DNA from 2 places in the Sporolactobacillus caesalpiniae genome. Region 1 is predicted to be linked to the other one. Evidence: riboswitches for the same ligand, from Rfam matches in the RefSeq annotation. Region 1 holds a riboswitch; the other holds the start of a gene.
The links. A riboswitch is a leader RNA that binds a small molecule or an ion and turns the genes downstream of it on or off. The one in region 1 is predicted to bind cyclic di-GMP.

Region 1 (7,665 bases):
AGGTAGGGGATAAGGCACCAGATTTCACGATCAATAAAGATCTGATTGAGGAAGCGGGCCTTGCTGATTACGATGGAAAAATTAAATTGATCTCTGTAGTACCTTCTTTGGACACATCTGTTTGTGACGCACAGACACGTCGCTTTAACCAGGAGGCGGCAGCTCTTGGAGATCAAGTGGCTGTTCTTACCATATCTGTTGATCTGCCTTTTGCGCAGAGTCGTTTCTGTTCTGTGGCGGGTATTGAGAATTTGGATACGCTCTCCGATTATAAATTCCATTCATTTGGCAAAAGCTATGGCGTTCTGATTAAAGAATTGCAGCTGGATATGCGGTCAATTTTTATCCTGGATAAAGAAAATACGATTCAATATGTGGAATATCTAGCGGAAATGACCGAACATCCAGATTATGATGCCGCGCTCGATGCGGTTAAAGCTCTGTTGTAATCGGACAGCATACGCATCTTCAGCCTGTTAAAATATATGTTACATGCAAAAAAAGAGATCAATAGCCGTTCAGCTGTGATCTCTTTTTTCTGCGCTGCTCATTTAATGGACGTTTTATCATCAAACACCCTTTCGCTCAAATCATCGAAGTGATACAAGTATAGATCTTCCAGGTTTGCCGTTGCTTTGACTGCTGTTTGAGTAGGCTTTTCATCACTATAGAAAAAGGGCATCACTCTTCGATTAGAGAAGATGATGCCTTTTTTTGTAAGTAAAGAAAGTTTATTATTTTGCACGTTATCAAACCAATAGACCAGTGTCTTGGCCGAGAATCAAAGCGGAGGTACGAGACGCCTGCGGGATTAGCGTGCCGGCGAGACCCCGCAGATTTCTGCCTGTTTGAGGAGGCTCGCGGTGCGCCCGCGGCAAGCGAGTAACCGAAGCGACGATTATTCAGCACTGAAAAGACACAAAACCATCACACAGGGCTGGAGATTAAGGACCGGGCGCTTTTTGCCCGGTTTTTCTTCAGTGTTTTGAAAACCCTAGGCTATGCCTAGGGTTCCGGAGAGCTTCAAGCGATGTATCAAAAAAAGCCTCACCTCGTGTTAAGATAAATTTCGGTTCGCCAACCAAATTTATCAGCCAAAGGGAGACTTTTTAATGCCATCTGATGTAAATAGTTTAGCACATACAAAATGGAATTGTAAGTATCATATAGTTTTTGCACCAAAGTACCGAAGACAAATTATCTATGGAAAGCTTAAAAAAGATATAGGCATGATTTTAAGACAGTTAAGTGAGCGAAAAGGTGTAGAAATTATCGAAGCCCAAGCCTGTAAAGATCACATACACATGATGGTCAGTATACCGCCGAAGATAAGCGTTGCAGCTTTTATCGGCTATCTCAAAGGAAAAAGCAGTTTAATGATCTTTGATCGACATGCGAACTTGAAATACCGATATGGAAATCGAAAATTTTGGTGCAGGGGATACTATGTGGATACAGTAGGAAGAAATAAGAAAGTGATTGCAGAATACATTCGCAACCAGATACAAGAGGATGTAGTCGCAGAGCAATTAAGCATGTTTGAACATATTGATCCGTTTACTGGAGAAGAGGTCAAACGCAAAAAAAAGAAAAAATAGAAGTCCCCCTTTTAGGGGTGCCGGGGAAGTAGTGCGGTTGGCGGACGCCTCGGTGCCCTTTTAAGGGCTGGCCAGTAACAAAGGCTTTCAGCCGCAGAGCAAACCACCCGTTCACACGGGTGGTTTTGATTATGTGCGCCCGGCATGGACGACAGCTAGGCGGTGAAAGTCCGCTACAGGCTTGGCAGTAGGAACTGTTAGCCAAAGGCAAGGGTGTCCACCGTGAGGTGGAATCTGAAGGAAGCCGGAGGCAAACTTCTGGGCTGATGAACAAGAACTGCATACTAAGGCTGAATAGAGACGGATAAGCCTGCGTAACAAGGTGAAGTCCAATACTGCCCGAATCTCAAACAGTATATGCAGCAGCCACATGGAAGGAAAGCGGTCGTTCTTACCCGGGGAGATCTTACAGGGGCCTCCGACAAGAGGAAAGAAAATTTCCACAGAAGCAACCGAGCCAGTGATGGTTTGGTGAACTGTAAGAAGTCAGCAGAAGCCATAGTAGTCCGACAGGACGAAGGGCTGAACAATAGTAATCTTGGAAGCAGCGGAGGTGTGAGTCATGCGACAATCACAGACAACATCAAAAGATGGCTATCTATCGAAGAATAGGATGGAATCCGAAGGTACGGTAGAAGTGTGCAGTACGACTCACGGTGAAACTGAAAGAAGAGATGGTGTGCATGATCTCATCACGAGAATCACCGACCGAATGAACTTAAATCGAGCCTATAAGCGTGTTAAGGCGAATAAAGGATCAGCCGGAATTGATGGAATGACCGTTGATGAACTCTTTCCCTTTCTCATGCGAAATAGGGATGAGCTTATCCAACAGATCACGAATGGCTCGTACGAGCCACAACCGGTAAAACGTGTGGAAATTCCCAAACCCGATGGATCAAAAAGAAACCTTGGCGTTCCGACTGTTTGTGACCGACTGGTGCAACAAGCGATCCTTCAAGTGATGGAACGAATCGTTGATCCGACGTTCTCAGACAACAGCTTTGGCTTCCGCCCGCACCGCAGTGCCCATAACGCAATGAAACGCGTCAAGGCTTACTACGAAGCAGGATATAGATATGCGGTGGATCTTGATTTAAAAGCCTACTTTGACACAGTGAATCATGATCAGTTGATGTATTGCGTGGAAAAACGGATTAAGGACAAAATCGTCCTTCAACTCATTCGCAAGTTCCTGCGCAGTGGTGTGCATACGAATGGAAAGGTTGTACCGACCGAGGCCGGTGTTCCCCAGGGGGGGAATCTCTCGCCCATTCTAGGCAACATTTATCTTGATCAACTGGACAAGGAACTGGAACGAAGAGGACATAAGTTTGTTCGCTATGCCGACGACTGTACGATCTACGTCAAAAGCAGAAGAGCGGGCGAACGAGTCATGAAGAGCATCACCACCTTTCTGGAAGATAAACTGAAACTAACCGTCAATCGGGAGAAAACTCAGGTCGGCAGCCCAACGAAACTTAAATTTCTTGGATTCTGCCTGCACACGACCAAGCAGGGATTGGGATTTCGCCCCCACATCAAGTCGAAAAAGCGCTTTGAGCGAAAGCTCAAACAACTGACGAAAAGAAGCCGAAGCGGTAACATCCGTGGGATCGTTAAAGAAATTAATGAAGTAACCACAGGATGGATCAACTACTATGGCATAAGCTATATGAAGAGCTATATTCGGCATATTGATCAGTGGCTCCGGCGAAGAATTCGCCAGATCATTTGGAAACGTTGGAAGAAAGTCAAGACGAGATATAAAAGTCTCATGAAACTTAACGTTCCAAAACCAAAAGCATGGGAATGGGCAAATACACGAAAAGGCTACTGGCGCATCGCCTGTAGCCATATCTTACATCGGTCGATCACAAACAAAATACTCGAACAGGTGGGACTCAAAAATCTAGTCCATCTGTTCGAGCATGTACACTTAAGCTATTGAACCGCCGTATACGGACCCGTACGTACGGTGGTGTGAGAGGTCGGAGAAATTATCTCCTCCTACTCGATAAGATAAAGAAAGTATGTGATTTATTGCCAAATCAAAAGTCTGTGAACCAAACACGTAGGTGCGAGACTCCTGCGGGATCGGCGAGCAACCGAAGCACATTCAATAACAGGCTGGTTTAAAGAACGGGCGCGCACAGTTTTTCCAAATTTAACAACATAGTATAAACGCACATGGTATAATCTTAAGAATTTAATAAGAAGTTGTTAAACAGAAATCTCCTTTTTGAATGCTTTAATAGTGTTCAGAAGGGAGTTAGTTCATGTGCGTGGAAAAAGTGTGGGTTTTCTATTGCTTTTATTTGTTTTCATTTTCTTTAGCTTTCAGATCTGGAAATTACCTGCCATTTCTATCTCTCAGGTGCCTTTGCAGCGTGAGATAGATAAAAGTGTGCTGTCATTTTCTTCGTCAACGCGGATACATAGTCGGCAAGCCGTTCTTGTCTCTGTTTCATCAAAAAAAGTTCTGTTTCAAAAAAGAGGCGAGGAAAAAGCTTATCCGGCATCCTTGACGAAAATGATGACGGCAATCCTTGCAATCGAACACTACAATGATTTGCAAAAAACAGTAAGAATCCCTGCGCAACTGTATAATTCATTGAATCAATCGGGAGCCTCCATGGCTGGATTTTTACCCAATGAAAAGCCGAAAATTATTGACTTGCTTTATGGAACCATGCTTCCTTCAGGTGCGGACGCTGCCGAGACACTTGCTCTATCTGTATCCGGATCGGAAAATGCCTTCGTTTCGATGATGAATCGGAAAGCGGCCGAGATCGGCATGAAGCACACGCATTTTACAAATCCGAGCGGACTGCACGATCCCAATCACTATACAACGGCGAGGGATATGTCACTACTCCTCCTATACGCTTTAAAAAATCCTGTATTTCACCAGATTTTTACAACTCATAGCTATCAGATCTCCCCAACAAATTTTCACCCGAACGGAATGATCGTTCAAAGCACACTTTTTCAAAAAATGGGGAATAGTTCAATTAATGGAGGCGCAATTATAGGTGGAAAAACCGGATATACAGATGAAGCCGGATTATGCTTGGCATCGCTTGCACAAATAGACGGACAAACTTACAATCTGATTACACTCGGTGCTCCGGGTGATCACAACACAATCCAGTACGACATTGAAGATGCCAAGTTAATCTACAACCAATTCGAATAGGAGCGCAAGCAAAGCGGATAAGGAAGTGAACGCAGAATGATTCATCGATTGAAAGTAAATGAATGGGTAAAGACAAGAAATTGGGTGGATATGCAGCTCTTCTTAAAAGCCCTGTTGTGGTTGCTGTTCTTCATCTACTTGTTTGTCTTGCTGAAAATTGATCTGTTTGAACAAGGTCGGAGTTGGGCAGCTTCTCGCTCTGTTAATTGGGTACCGATGAATCGGATCAATACTCTTTTTTATTTATCGGATCATCATGATCCAGGCTATCAAACCGCTTTGCTGCGCACGTTCCAATCATTTGCAATCTTTATACCTATGGGTTTTCTTGTGCCAGCATTAAGGAAAAAAGCAATGGAATTCGAACAATTTATCGGCGTGCCCTTGGCTATTGCTCTTTCAATCGAATTTGCCCAATATGTATTGATGACCGGACGCAGTGATGTGGATGACCTAATTCTGAATGTCTTGGGGAGCATGCTCGGTTTTGCGCTTTGGCATCTTTTCTGCGAATGGATTCCGATGCATCGCATAAATCGCTATACTCGCATTTTCCTAATAACTCTATTAATCAGCATTTGCCTGTTGTTATTTAATTATGATGGAATGACATTCGACGGTTCAGCAGATATCAACAGAGACACGATTGGCGTCACTCTGGGTATTCCCGAGTATACTGGGGCATTTCTCAGAGGAAACAAGCATGATTTGATTATGAAAACCGATCCTGATCAGGGGAACATACAGGTGACCATTTCGATTAATGAATCAACGAAACTGTATTTGGAAAAGGCAACAGATTATGGTGATTCATCAAAAACCGCAGCTCTAAAAAAAATAACGGTAAACCGAATGCGGCAAGTTGATGAAAATGCAAAGATTCGTGTTTGGGGAAAACAGCTTCCTACCACATTTCTCGCAGAATTTGTGATTGTTCGTTAAGTTTACAAGGCATTGATGAAATATAGTATGAAAAAAGAACCGATACTAAATACCCTTCAATATTTTCGCTCAAAATTATATGATAAAATAGTAGTGAAAAATGCTAATAATTACCAATTGAATAAATGAAAAAAGCAAACTAACCGAAAGTTTAGGACGCAAAGCCACGGGTCTAATGCGAAAGCGATGACAGCCGGGTTACCATTGGACATAGAAGCTGTGATCAACATGTCACGGCTTTTTTTGTTAATAAATAGTGGAGGTTTTACGATGGGGAAATACAGTGTTGTGACAACGGGGAATGACATCAGTGTCGTGTGTGAAGGTGTTTTTACGATGGAGGACGCATCAGGGTATGTGGAAGAATTCAAAAAAGCTGCTGCTCAAGTCAATCCGGCAACCAGTCATTTGGTGCTTGACGGTTCCGAACTGAGAGTCTCTTCACAGGAAATGGTTGGTATGCTCACGAACATCATTGCTATGTACAAGGATATGGGCTTCCAGGACATAACTATGGATTTAGGTAAAAGTGCGGTCGTTAAAATGCAAATTAGGCGTTTAGCTAAAGAAGCCGGGCTTACTCAATTCAAATTGCTTTGAAAAAAATCAAATGAAGTAAGGCTGAGCTATGCATTTATCAGACTATGCTGAATAGAGAGGCCAAATCTATCAATGTATTAACTTTGCTTATGGAGGAGTGCGTGTGATCAATGTGAACGTGTTAGGGATTGACGTGTATCACGGTAAAAAGATTGTTTCCAATGATACATACATCAACCACTTTAAGGAAAAAGGAAAGGACTACACACATTTTTTCGAAGATGTTATAGGAATGGACAAGCGGTATTTGATTGATTCGCAAACTGAGAACAGTCTGACTATGGCGATAGCCGCCGCCAAAAAAGTGCTCAATAAAGCGGGGATTAGAGGCACTGATCTTGATATGATTGTGCTCTCCAGCTTTTTCCCGGAATTTACAGTACCACCAAGCTCCATTAAACTGCACCAGGCTATCGGTGCAAAACCCGAATGTGTCTGCCTTGATCTTAATGGAAATTGCGCCGGAATGATATTATCTCTTGATAATGTCACAAAGTATATGTCGGTTACAAAGAACGTAAATCGAGCGTTGATCGTTGGATCCGATTACATTAATTCGGTAGTTAATCCGGATAATGAGCTTTGCTATGGACATTTTGGTGATGCTGCATGTGCCATTATACTAGAGAAAACAAAAGAAGATCGTGGACTTCTTGGTGCGAAATGTCGAATTAATTCGCTTGAACATAATAACATTTTGTTTCCCGGTTGTGGCGTATCTAAATTGCATGATACAGCTCGTAATGAATGGCTGCTTGATTGGAAACCCTTTGAAAATGTTTCACTTGATTCAGCGGCACAGAACATGCGCGATCTGCTTCAGGAAAACCACCTTACGCCGGGCGATGTGAGCATGTTCTGTTTTTCACAGTATGCCTATGCCAATGTTGTTGATCTTCGAGAATTACTAGGTATTGATGAATCACGCTCGCTGTTTATTGGCAGCGAATATGGTTACACCGGAGCGAGCAGTCCATTTATTGCTTTTTACGAAGCACTCAGACAAGGAAGTGTGAAGCGTGGCGACTATGTGATGTTCTGGACGATTGGTGCCGGTTCACAAAATATTGCTGTTCTTTTACGCTACTGAATTAAGAAAAGCTTGGATATAATAAACGGTTTAAAGTGAAAAATGTATTAAAATCTGACCCAATGCTACAATTGGGCCGGATTTTTTTTGCATAATTTTGACGTGTCTTTATCCAGAGTAACATTGGGTATTTAATAAGGAAAATAAAAATGTTATTATTTAAATGACAATGATATTCATTTTCATCTAAAGCTTATAGTTGAAAGAAGGTTATTATAAAATGGCAGATGTTCTAA
Region 2 (7,665 bases), on a different contig from region 1:
CCAATGACTTACACAAACGCATATCATTAATTTGGCGCGTACTCATCTTGAGATTTTTGTAAAAACTCGCTGAGATCATTCACAGTCACTTCGCCTGAATTATACAGGACCGTACAAACAAAATCGCGTATATCTAGATCATTCATTTCATAGTTTTCCCCAGTATTGACACTTGCGCATGCATCCTCAACCACACATACCTTGTATTCATGCTCAAAAGCCGCCACCGCATTGAAAAGGATGCAATATTCCGCGTTAAATCCGCAAAGCACCACTTCATCAATGGTCGCCTTTTCCAGTTTGCTGTTTAAATCTGTATGATAGAAAGCGCTTGGCAAGCGTTTTGCAACGGTATCTGTGACATATGGAGCGAGTTGACAACATATTTTACTGCCTGGTGTTCCCTCTTGAATCAAGCTATGTGAATCCTCATCATGATGGCGAATGAAAAAAACCGGTTCATTATTCTTTTTGAACACATGCACCAACTGCTCAATGCGATCGACCATAGCTGCGAAGTTTCCTGCATCAACAAATCCTTGCTGCACATCAATAACCAGCAACGCGCGCATCAACTCATCCCCATTTTTTCACCATCATATCGCTTATTAGCATTCCGTTCAATCCACCCGCTTGCTCAACTACGGTTTTAGGACTACGCATTGAATTGCCGACTCAGTACCCATCATGGTCTTCATTTCATTTTGTCTGAAATTGCACTAAAATAGAGTGAAAGGTTCAATACCATTGTGGTCGATCGATTCAAGAAAGAAGTGTCTGAACATGACTTTGTTGCATCATGATATCACATTCTGTAATTTTGACAGAACCTATGAAACTCAAACTCAATTACTTGCATCTGTCCCTCACCATTGGATTGATTTCACTCAACTCCGTGGCACAAGTTTGTATTGTTCTCAAGAAGCATTCGCAAATATCTCCGATCAATTAAACCTGTTGCCTGAAAACGGCCTGACTTTTTGGGGCAGCGGCAACTATCATTACGCGACGCTTGCACGATTAAAGCGTATTGATCGCCCTTTTTCTCTGATCCTATTTGATCATCATACGGACTTGAAAGAAGGACGGATCGGCTCATTATTATCTTGCGGCTCGTGGGTTCGTCACGCAATCGCCGACCTTGTGAATCTTAAAAAGGTGACCATCATCGGTCCGGATCCGACAAAAGCACCGATAACCCAAATAGACGGACGCCAGCAAGTGACAATTTTCCCCGAGAAAGATCTTCCTTCTGCTGCTCGGATTCTAGATGCTGTTCCTACTGAGCATGTTTATATCAGTGTTGACAAAGACCTGCTCTCCGAACATGATGCGAAAACAAACTGGGATCAAGGGAATGTTTCGGTGATGAATCTCGTTGCATTAATTGAAACGATCATTGATAAGACAAAAGTCGAGGGAATTGATGTCTGTGGTGAGTGGCCCATTCGCCCTCACGAGCATTTCGATCATCAAACACGTCTTTGCCTCCGCAAGAACGAGCGCAGCAATCTCCTGCTCGCGCAAGGCTTTTTGAACCGGATCTGCGTAACTAAAGAAAAGACCGACCATTTCACGAAACATGTTGTTTAATAGATAATTTTCGTAAAATCGTACCTTTAGAAAAACCGGGCAAGCCCGGTCCTTAATCTCCAGCCATGTGTTATTGGTTCGTGTCTTTATAATACTGAATCGTCGCTTCGGTTGCTCGCTTGCCGTGGGAGTCTCGCACCTCCGCTTTGATTCCCGGCCAAGACACTGGTTTATTGGTTTAATACAGGGCAAAATCATAAACTTTCTTTACTTGCAAAAAAAGCTGCTTCTTCGATTATCCGAAGAAACAGCTTTTTTCACGAGAATTTAAGCCAATACTTTCAAACTTTCCCGATTAAATGCGGGTATATCATCAGGAGTTCTGCTTGTCACGAGATTGTGGCAAACCACGACTTCTTCATCCTTATATTTTGCTCCGGCGTTTTTCAAATCAACGGCAATTGATTTATAGCCGGTAATGTTCCGATCCTTAATTGACTCAGCTGTAATCAGCAGTTGAGGACCATGACAGATCGCGAAAACACCTTTATCATCATCCATGAATGCTTTGGTGAAAGCAACGAAACGATCATCATCTCTTAAATTGTCTGGTGAATAACCGCCAGCTATGAGCAGCGCGTCAAAATCACTTGGCTTTACGTCGTCAATCGAAGCGTCCGCCGTCACTTTTGTTCCATGTTTGCCATTGATTACAGCACCTTTTGTTTTTCCGATAACAGTGACCGTATGACCCGCTTCCTCATATGCCTTAGCCGGTCCTGTGAATTCAACATCCTCGAAATCATCTGCAAGTACTGCAGCAATAGTCTTTGCCATGTAAATCCTCCTCACGATTATTTCGAAATTAACCTGTCCCACTTGAAAAAATTGATGCAACGATCAAGCAAAGGAACACGTAATTCCAAGTTCACAGGTATTATTATAGGCATTCATGTGCTGCATGATCAAATGATCTGCTTCGCATCCATAATTCGGTCAATACTTACGGTAAGCGTAAGGTGATTTGGGTTTCTCAATCTGATGCCATTTGGTTACCTTTACCACCGGAATGGTCTGCTTAAACGGTTGATAATACGTTTCGGCCAGTTTCCCCTCGGCACGGACCCATGTATCATCCTTATAGTCGACATTCTTTGGGAATTGAACCATCAAGCCAAAAACCCCGGCATCGGCAATACAGTGAATGATGCCGAATCGAAATAAGAATAATTGATTTTTTTCGAGTGAATCACCATGATAGACAAAACCCATGATGGAAACTTGTTTATTTGAGAAGTTTCCCGGATAATTGTACACAGCCTCAAGCGCGCGCAGAAAATTGTCGTCATTTAGATACAGTCGATCCGGTTTGCTGTATTTCTCCATATCCGATTTCAACATTTCTTTATAGGTGCTGCTCTCGTAATATTGGCTTGTATCTGGTTTCAGGATCTGGTGGTTTGCGTACTGATCCTTGTCATTGTCAATTTCAGCAAAATGAAACCCCTTTGCACGCACAATCGTTGAATCAAGTGTCGCAATTGGCAGGAACAATCCGGTGACAAGTGGAAAAATGACCAACGTATAAGTGACTATTTTTTTCCACCACGTATTGTTCTCATGACTATGATCATGACCAAAGATCTTTTGTTCCACATCGACATGTGCCTTATTGCCTTCACCATTCCATTTCACAAGCTGATAGATGGCCATAAAACCAATCACAAAAATCATCGCAAAGGATAGATAACCATAGCGCATATTAATGTATTTACTGATGTCACCGGTAAGGTGCAGATGCAGAAAAAGATAAGCGAATCCAAATAAGATTAAAAAGCGAAGCATGGCTGACCCCTCCTTAAATCAACAGCGCCCCGGCAAATACGCAGATAAAAATAAGTGCGATTAACCCGGCGACAAATTTCTTTTTAAATGTTGAGAGCATCATAATTAGATTCTTAATATCAACCATCGCGCCAAAGACGAGAAATGCGGTCAGTGGTCCCGGCGGAAAGGTACTGCGAAATGACGAGGCAACAAATGCGTCAGCTTCAGAACATATCGACATAATGAAAGCGAGAACCATCATGACAAGAATTGCGGTAAACGGCGTATTAGCGAACGAGAGCAGCACACTTTGCTTAATATAGGTCTGCATCGCGGCTGCAATAAAAGCACCGAAGACGAGATATTTACCAACGGAAAAAAATTCATCAATGGCGTGATCCATCGTCCCTTTGAACTTGTCCAAAAAGGTAATGGTGTGCGGCGCCATCTTCTCCTCCTGATGATGATTATGGTAATGCGCCACTTTCTTTGTTACAAATTCTCTCAACTGGTTCTCCGGAAAAAGATAAGAAATCAGAATACCTACCGTGATGGAAACGGCGATGGCAAGTCCCGCACGATAAAACACCATCTGCCAGCTGCTGCCGAAGGCTATATATGTAGCAAAGAGCACAACCGGATTAATGATCGGTCCCGCCAGCATAAACGCTATCGCCGCGTGCAAGGGTACGTTCTTTTTGACCAAACGTTCGGTAATCGGCACAATGCCGCATTCGCATGCGGGAAATAGAGCACCCATACATGTGCCGAACATCACGGACCCCACCCGATTCTTGGGCACAATTCGAGCAACGAGCGTATCGGTAACAAACATTTGAATAATTGCTGAAATAAACACACCAATAATGATAAAAGGGACAGCTTCGATAATAATACTAATAAAAATTGTATTTAATTGCAGAAACGAATTGCTGAACAAACCAACCACTCCGATCAACTAAACAAATGAATGTATACGGACTATCGACTCAATTTGCGTTTATAAAATCAAGGTCGCAATACTGACACGGTCATTAAAACTTCTCCTAGTCTACCACCTCATGCCCACGCTGACAAAACTATGATTAAATTTATACGGTTCATCACTCAGTAATTAGCTGCAAAGTTTTTCTTAAAAATCCCTTGAGATTGACGCAACGTCACGGTGTAAAGTAGAAATTGTCAGGAGGGAGTTCAATGAATTATTCAATAAAGAAGCTCAGTGACTTGGCAGGGGTAAGCACGCGTACGCTGCGTTACTACGACAAAATCAGCTTGCTTAAACCTGAATTTATCAATGCGTCCGGCTACCGAGTATACGGGGCGAAGCAGGTTGACCTGCTTCAGCAGATTCTCTTTTTTCGAGAACTCAGGTTCAGTTTAAAGGAAATTCATGAGATGCTGTCCTCGCCGGATTTCAACCTTTTGGGTGCCCTCACTGAACAACACAAGAAATTAAATGCGGAGAAAGAGCGCCTTGAACGGCTGATCGCGACCGTTGAAAAAACGCTCGCTTCGCAAAAGGGAGAGACAATCATGACTGATCACGAGAAATTCGAAGGCTTCAAAAAAGAGAAATTAGATCAAAACGAGAAAAAGTATGGCAAAGAGATCCGTAAAAAATATGGCGAAGATGTAATAGAAAAAGCAAACAAACAATTTGCCAATCTGAGTAAGGATGACTATGAAGCATCCATGGCTATTCAGAATGAGATGTTCCAGAACCTGCAAGAAGCGCTCAATCTTAACGATCCCGCGAGCAGCCCTGCTCAGAAAGCAGCGGACTTGCATCGTCAGTGGCTGTGCTATTTCTGGCCAAGGGGGACTTATTCCAAAGAAGCACATGCCGGTCTCACGCAGATGTATGTTGATGACTCACGGTTCACAAGCTACTATGAGAGTAATATCGCTAAAGGCGCGGCAAAAATGCTTCACGATGCCGTAAAAATATACACAGCAAAGGTGTAAAGCATTCGAAAAAGAGGTGTGGATACTATCCACACCTCTTATCTAGTTTCATAGAATTAGTCTGAGAAGTCTTGCGTGAAGAATGCCCATCCCTCTGAGCTGCCGTTCTTTTGACCATAAACGACGCCGACACCAATATATTTATACTCAGGCTTCAGGATATTCGCTCGATGGCCCGGGGAATTCATCCAGCCGTCCATCGTTGCCTGTGCGCTCCAAATCTGATCCCATCCGAAATAGTTTACATCGCCTTTAGCATAGGCTACGTTTTGTCCGGCTACCGTGTTCCGCGAAAAATTCATCATTCCGTGGCTCATTGCGCCATTGCTAAATTGCTGCTGACTCCATTGCCGTGCAAAATTCTGAAGTTCCGGTTTGACTTGAAGTGCCTGCAATCCGTTCTGCGCGCGTACATTATTTACTAGATTCACAATCTGCTGTTCTACGGATCCATTATACTGACCGGAAGCTGCGGGTTGAGGTGCAGGTGTCTGTGCCTGAACAGGAGCTTTTGCAGGTGCTTTTTTAACAGGAGTTTTTTTAACAGCCTTATGTACAGCTTTCTTTTTGACTACTTTAGCCTTTTTGACTGCTTTTTTAACTTTTTTAACTGCTTTTTTCTTCTTAACCGATTTTTTTGCTTTTTTTACCGCTTTTTTCTTAACACTCTTTTTTATACGCTTCTTAACTACAGGCTTTTTCGCTTTTTTCTTTGCGTGCTTCTTCACCGATTTCGCTTCAACACCGCTCGTAATCTTCTCATTCTGTTGAACGATCGGTTGGGATTGTTTATTTGAACCGGCGGCCGATTTCGATTGATCAGCGGCTGATATTGAGGCTGTGGACAGGGACAGTACAACAATCAATAAGCCTACTAACAAATTCTTAAAAATACGCATAATAAAAAATCTCCCCTCATTTACGTTTGACTATCAAATACGGCGGTCCAGCCATCCTAGCGATTGCTCGCTTTAGATCTGTGACTTTGCGTCACTACTTTTCAGTAGTTTTGCCCTTTAGAAAAAAGATTTATCTTTAAAATATTAGGTTAATTTAACTATACATCAGCCGGCAGGCTTTAACAATAATCGACCTGTTGCCTCAAATTATTTATCGGCAGAAGATCGATTTTATTTAGTAGGTTTGATTTATTTCAATGAAATCTACTTCACGTATCGCGCGTCAGCAGCGAAGCAGATTACTATGATCAGAATATTCCGAGTGCTATACTGAGTAGTAAATTCAATTTGAGGAGGTTCGTTACATGCGGAGATGGTTTCGAGCAGCAGGGGTGGCGCCACTATTGGTGCTTGCTGCATGCGGGGGACAATCTGCTTCGGAAAACGGTCATTCGTCAGCAGATACTCAGACAGCAGAAGTCTCTCAAATGTCCGAGCAGCAATCAACGAGCAAAAATAAGTTTGCCAAAGTACAAACAGTTACCTTTAAGGATGACGGAATAATTCCGAACAATCCCTATTTCCAGGTTCTGATTTATCCTGGCGCGTTCAAAGGACGGACCGGGCAGATTTTGAAAACATTTGAGAAGAACAATTGGGGCAATAATTGGGTAGACGGTGTCTTTCCTTACCATCACTTTCACAGCACATCTCATGAAGTACTCGGGGTCATCTCCGGACACGCGACACTTAGACTTGGCGGACAGAAAGGCAACAATTTCAAAGTGTCCGCAGGCGACGTTGTCGTGCTTCCGGCGGGAACTGGGCATAAGCGCTTATCATCAAGCAGCGATTTCTCTATTGCCGGCGGGTATCCGAATGGACAAGACTACGATATTCAAACAAAGGAAACGAAGGCTTTAAAAGATAATATTAGCCATGTTGGCAAACCGAAGCAAGATCCGGTATATGGAAATCAGGGACCGCTTCTCAACATTTGGAAAAACAAATAACGAATCAGAAAAGATGGAGGCGATTGAAAATCCGTGAACGATAACTTTGAAAGGTTGATGTGTGTGCAATGGAGCGTTTTTCCATTAACTGATTAAATTTCAATTGCTTAAATCGCAGTTGTTTCGTCAGTCGCGCGCGCTCTTTTTCATCTTCGCAGCAATTAAGTAAATCATTCAACGTAACGATGTCTTTTTTTATCTGCAGCTCTTCAGGCAGCGTGCCTGCATTTTTCATCATTTTGTAGCCTGCGCGCAGTTCCTTAGGTACTGATGACAGATCTTCAAGAACAAGCGGCTTGCCCTTGCCCGGAAGATGATCGAATGCGCCGGATTTCAAACCTTCCTGAATTTTTTCTTCTGCCATAATTTCGATAATGCCCATAGTTAACACTCCCGTTTATTTGACGTTTGCTGTTGCTTATTTT

Region 2: another riboswitch for cyclic di-GMP. It lies ahead of ABWW58_RS08620 (CAP domain-containing protein); the one in region 1 lies ahead of ABWW58_RS02910 (hypothetical protein).

What each region holds. Positions count from the first base shown of each region.
Region 1 is NZ_JBEVCB010000001.1:578,822-586,486, forward strand. Features, by position in the region: gene tpx (thiol peroxidase) at 1-449, shown strand, start outside; gene tnpA (IS200/IS605 family transposase) at 1,113-1,598, shown strand; gene ltrA (group II intron reverse transcriptase/maturase) at 2,161-3,549, shown strand; gene ABWW58_RS02900 (D-alanyl-D-alanine carboxypeptidase family protein) at 3,880-4,797, shown strand; gene ABWW58_RS02905 (VanZ family protein) at 4,834-5,739, shown strand; cyclic di-GMP riboswitch class I at 5,863-5,945, shown strand; gene ABWW58_RS02910 (hypothetical protein) at 6,010-6,339, shown strand; gene ABWW58_RS02915 (3-oxoacyl-[acyl-carrier-protein] synthase III C-terminal domain-containing protein) at 6,443-7,429, shown strand; gene ABWW58_RS02920 (flavodoxin) at 7,650-7,665, shown strand, end outside.
Region 2 is NZ_JBEVCB010000004.1:46,705-54,369, forward strand. Features, by position in the region: gene ABWW58_RS08590 (isochorismatase family protein) at 27-572, opposite strand; gene ABWW58_RS08595 (arginase family protein) at 907-1,593, shown strand; gene ABWW58_RS08600 (type 1 glutamine amidotransferase domain-containing protein) at 1,861-2,370, opposite strand; gene ABWW58_RS08605 (TIGR03943 family putative permease subunit) at 2,530-3,378, opposite strand; gene ABWW58_RS08610 (permease) at 3,392-4,300, opposite strand; gene ABWW58_RS08615 (MerR family transcriptional regulator) at 4,558-5,328, shown strand; gene ABWW58_RS08620 (CAP domain-containing protein) at 5,385-6,227, opposite strand; cyclic di-GMP riboswitch class I at 6,266-6,352, opposite strand; gene ABWW58_RS08625 (cupin domain-containing protein) at 6,593-7,240, shown strand; gene ABWW58_RS08630 (DnaJ family domain-containing protein) at 7,245-7,622, opposite strand; gene ABWW58_RS08635 (FAD-dependent oxidoreductase) at 7,625-7,665, opposite strand, start outside.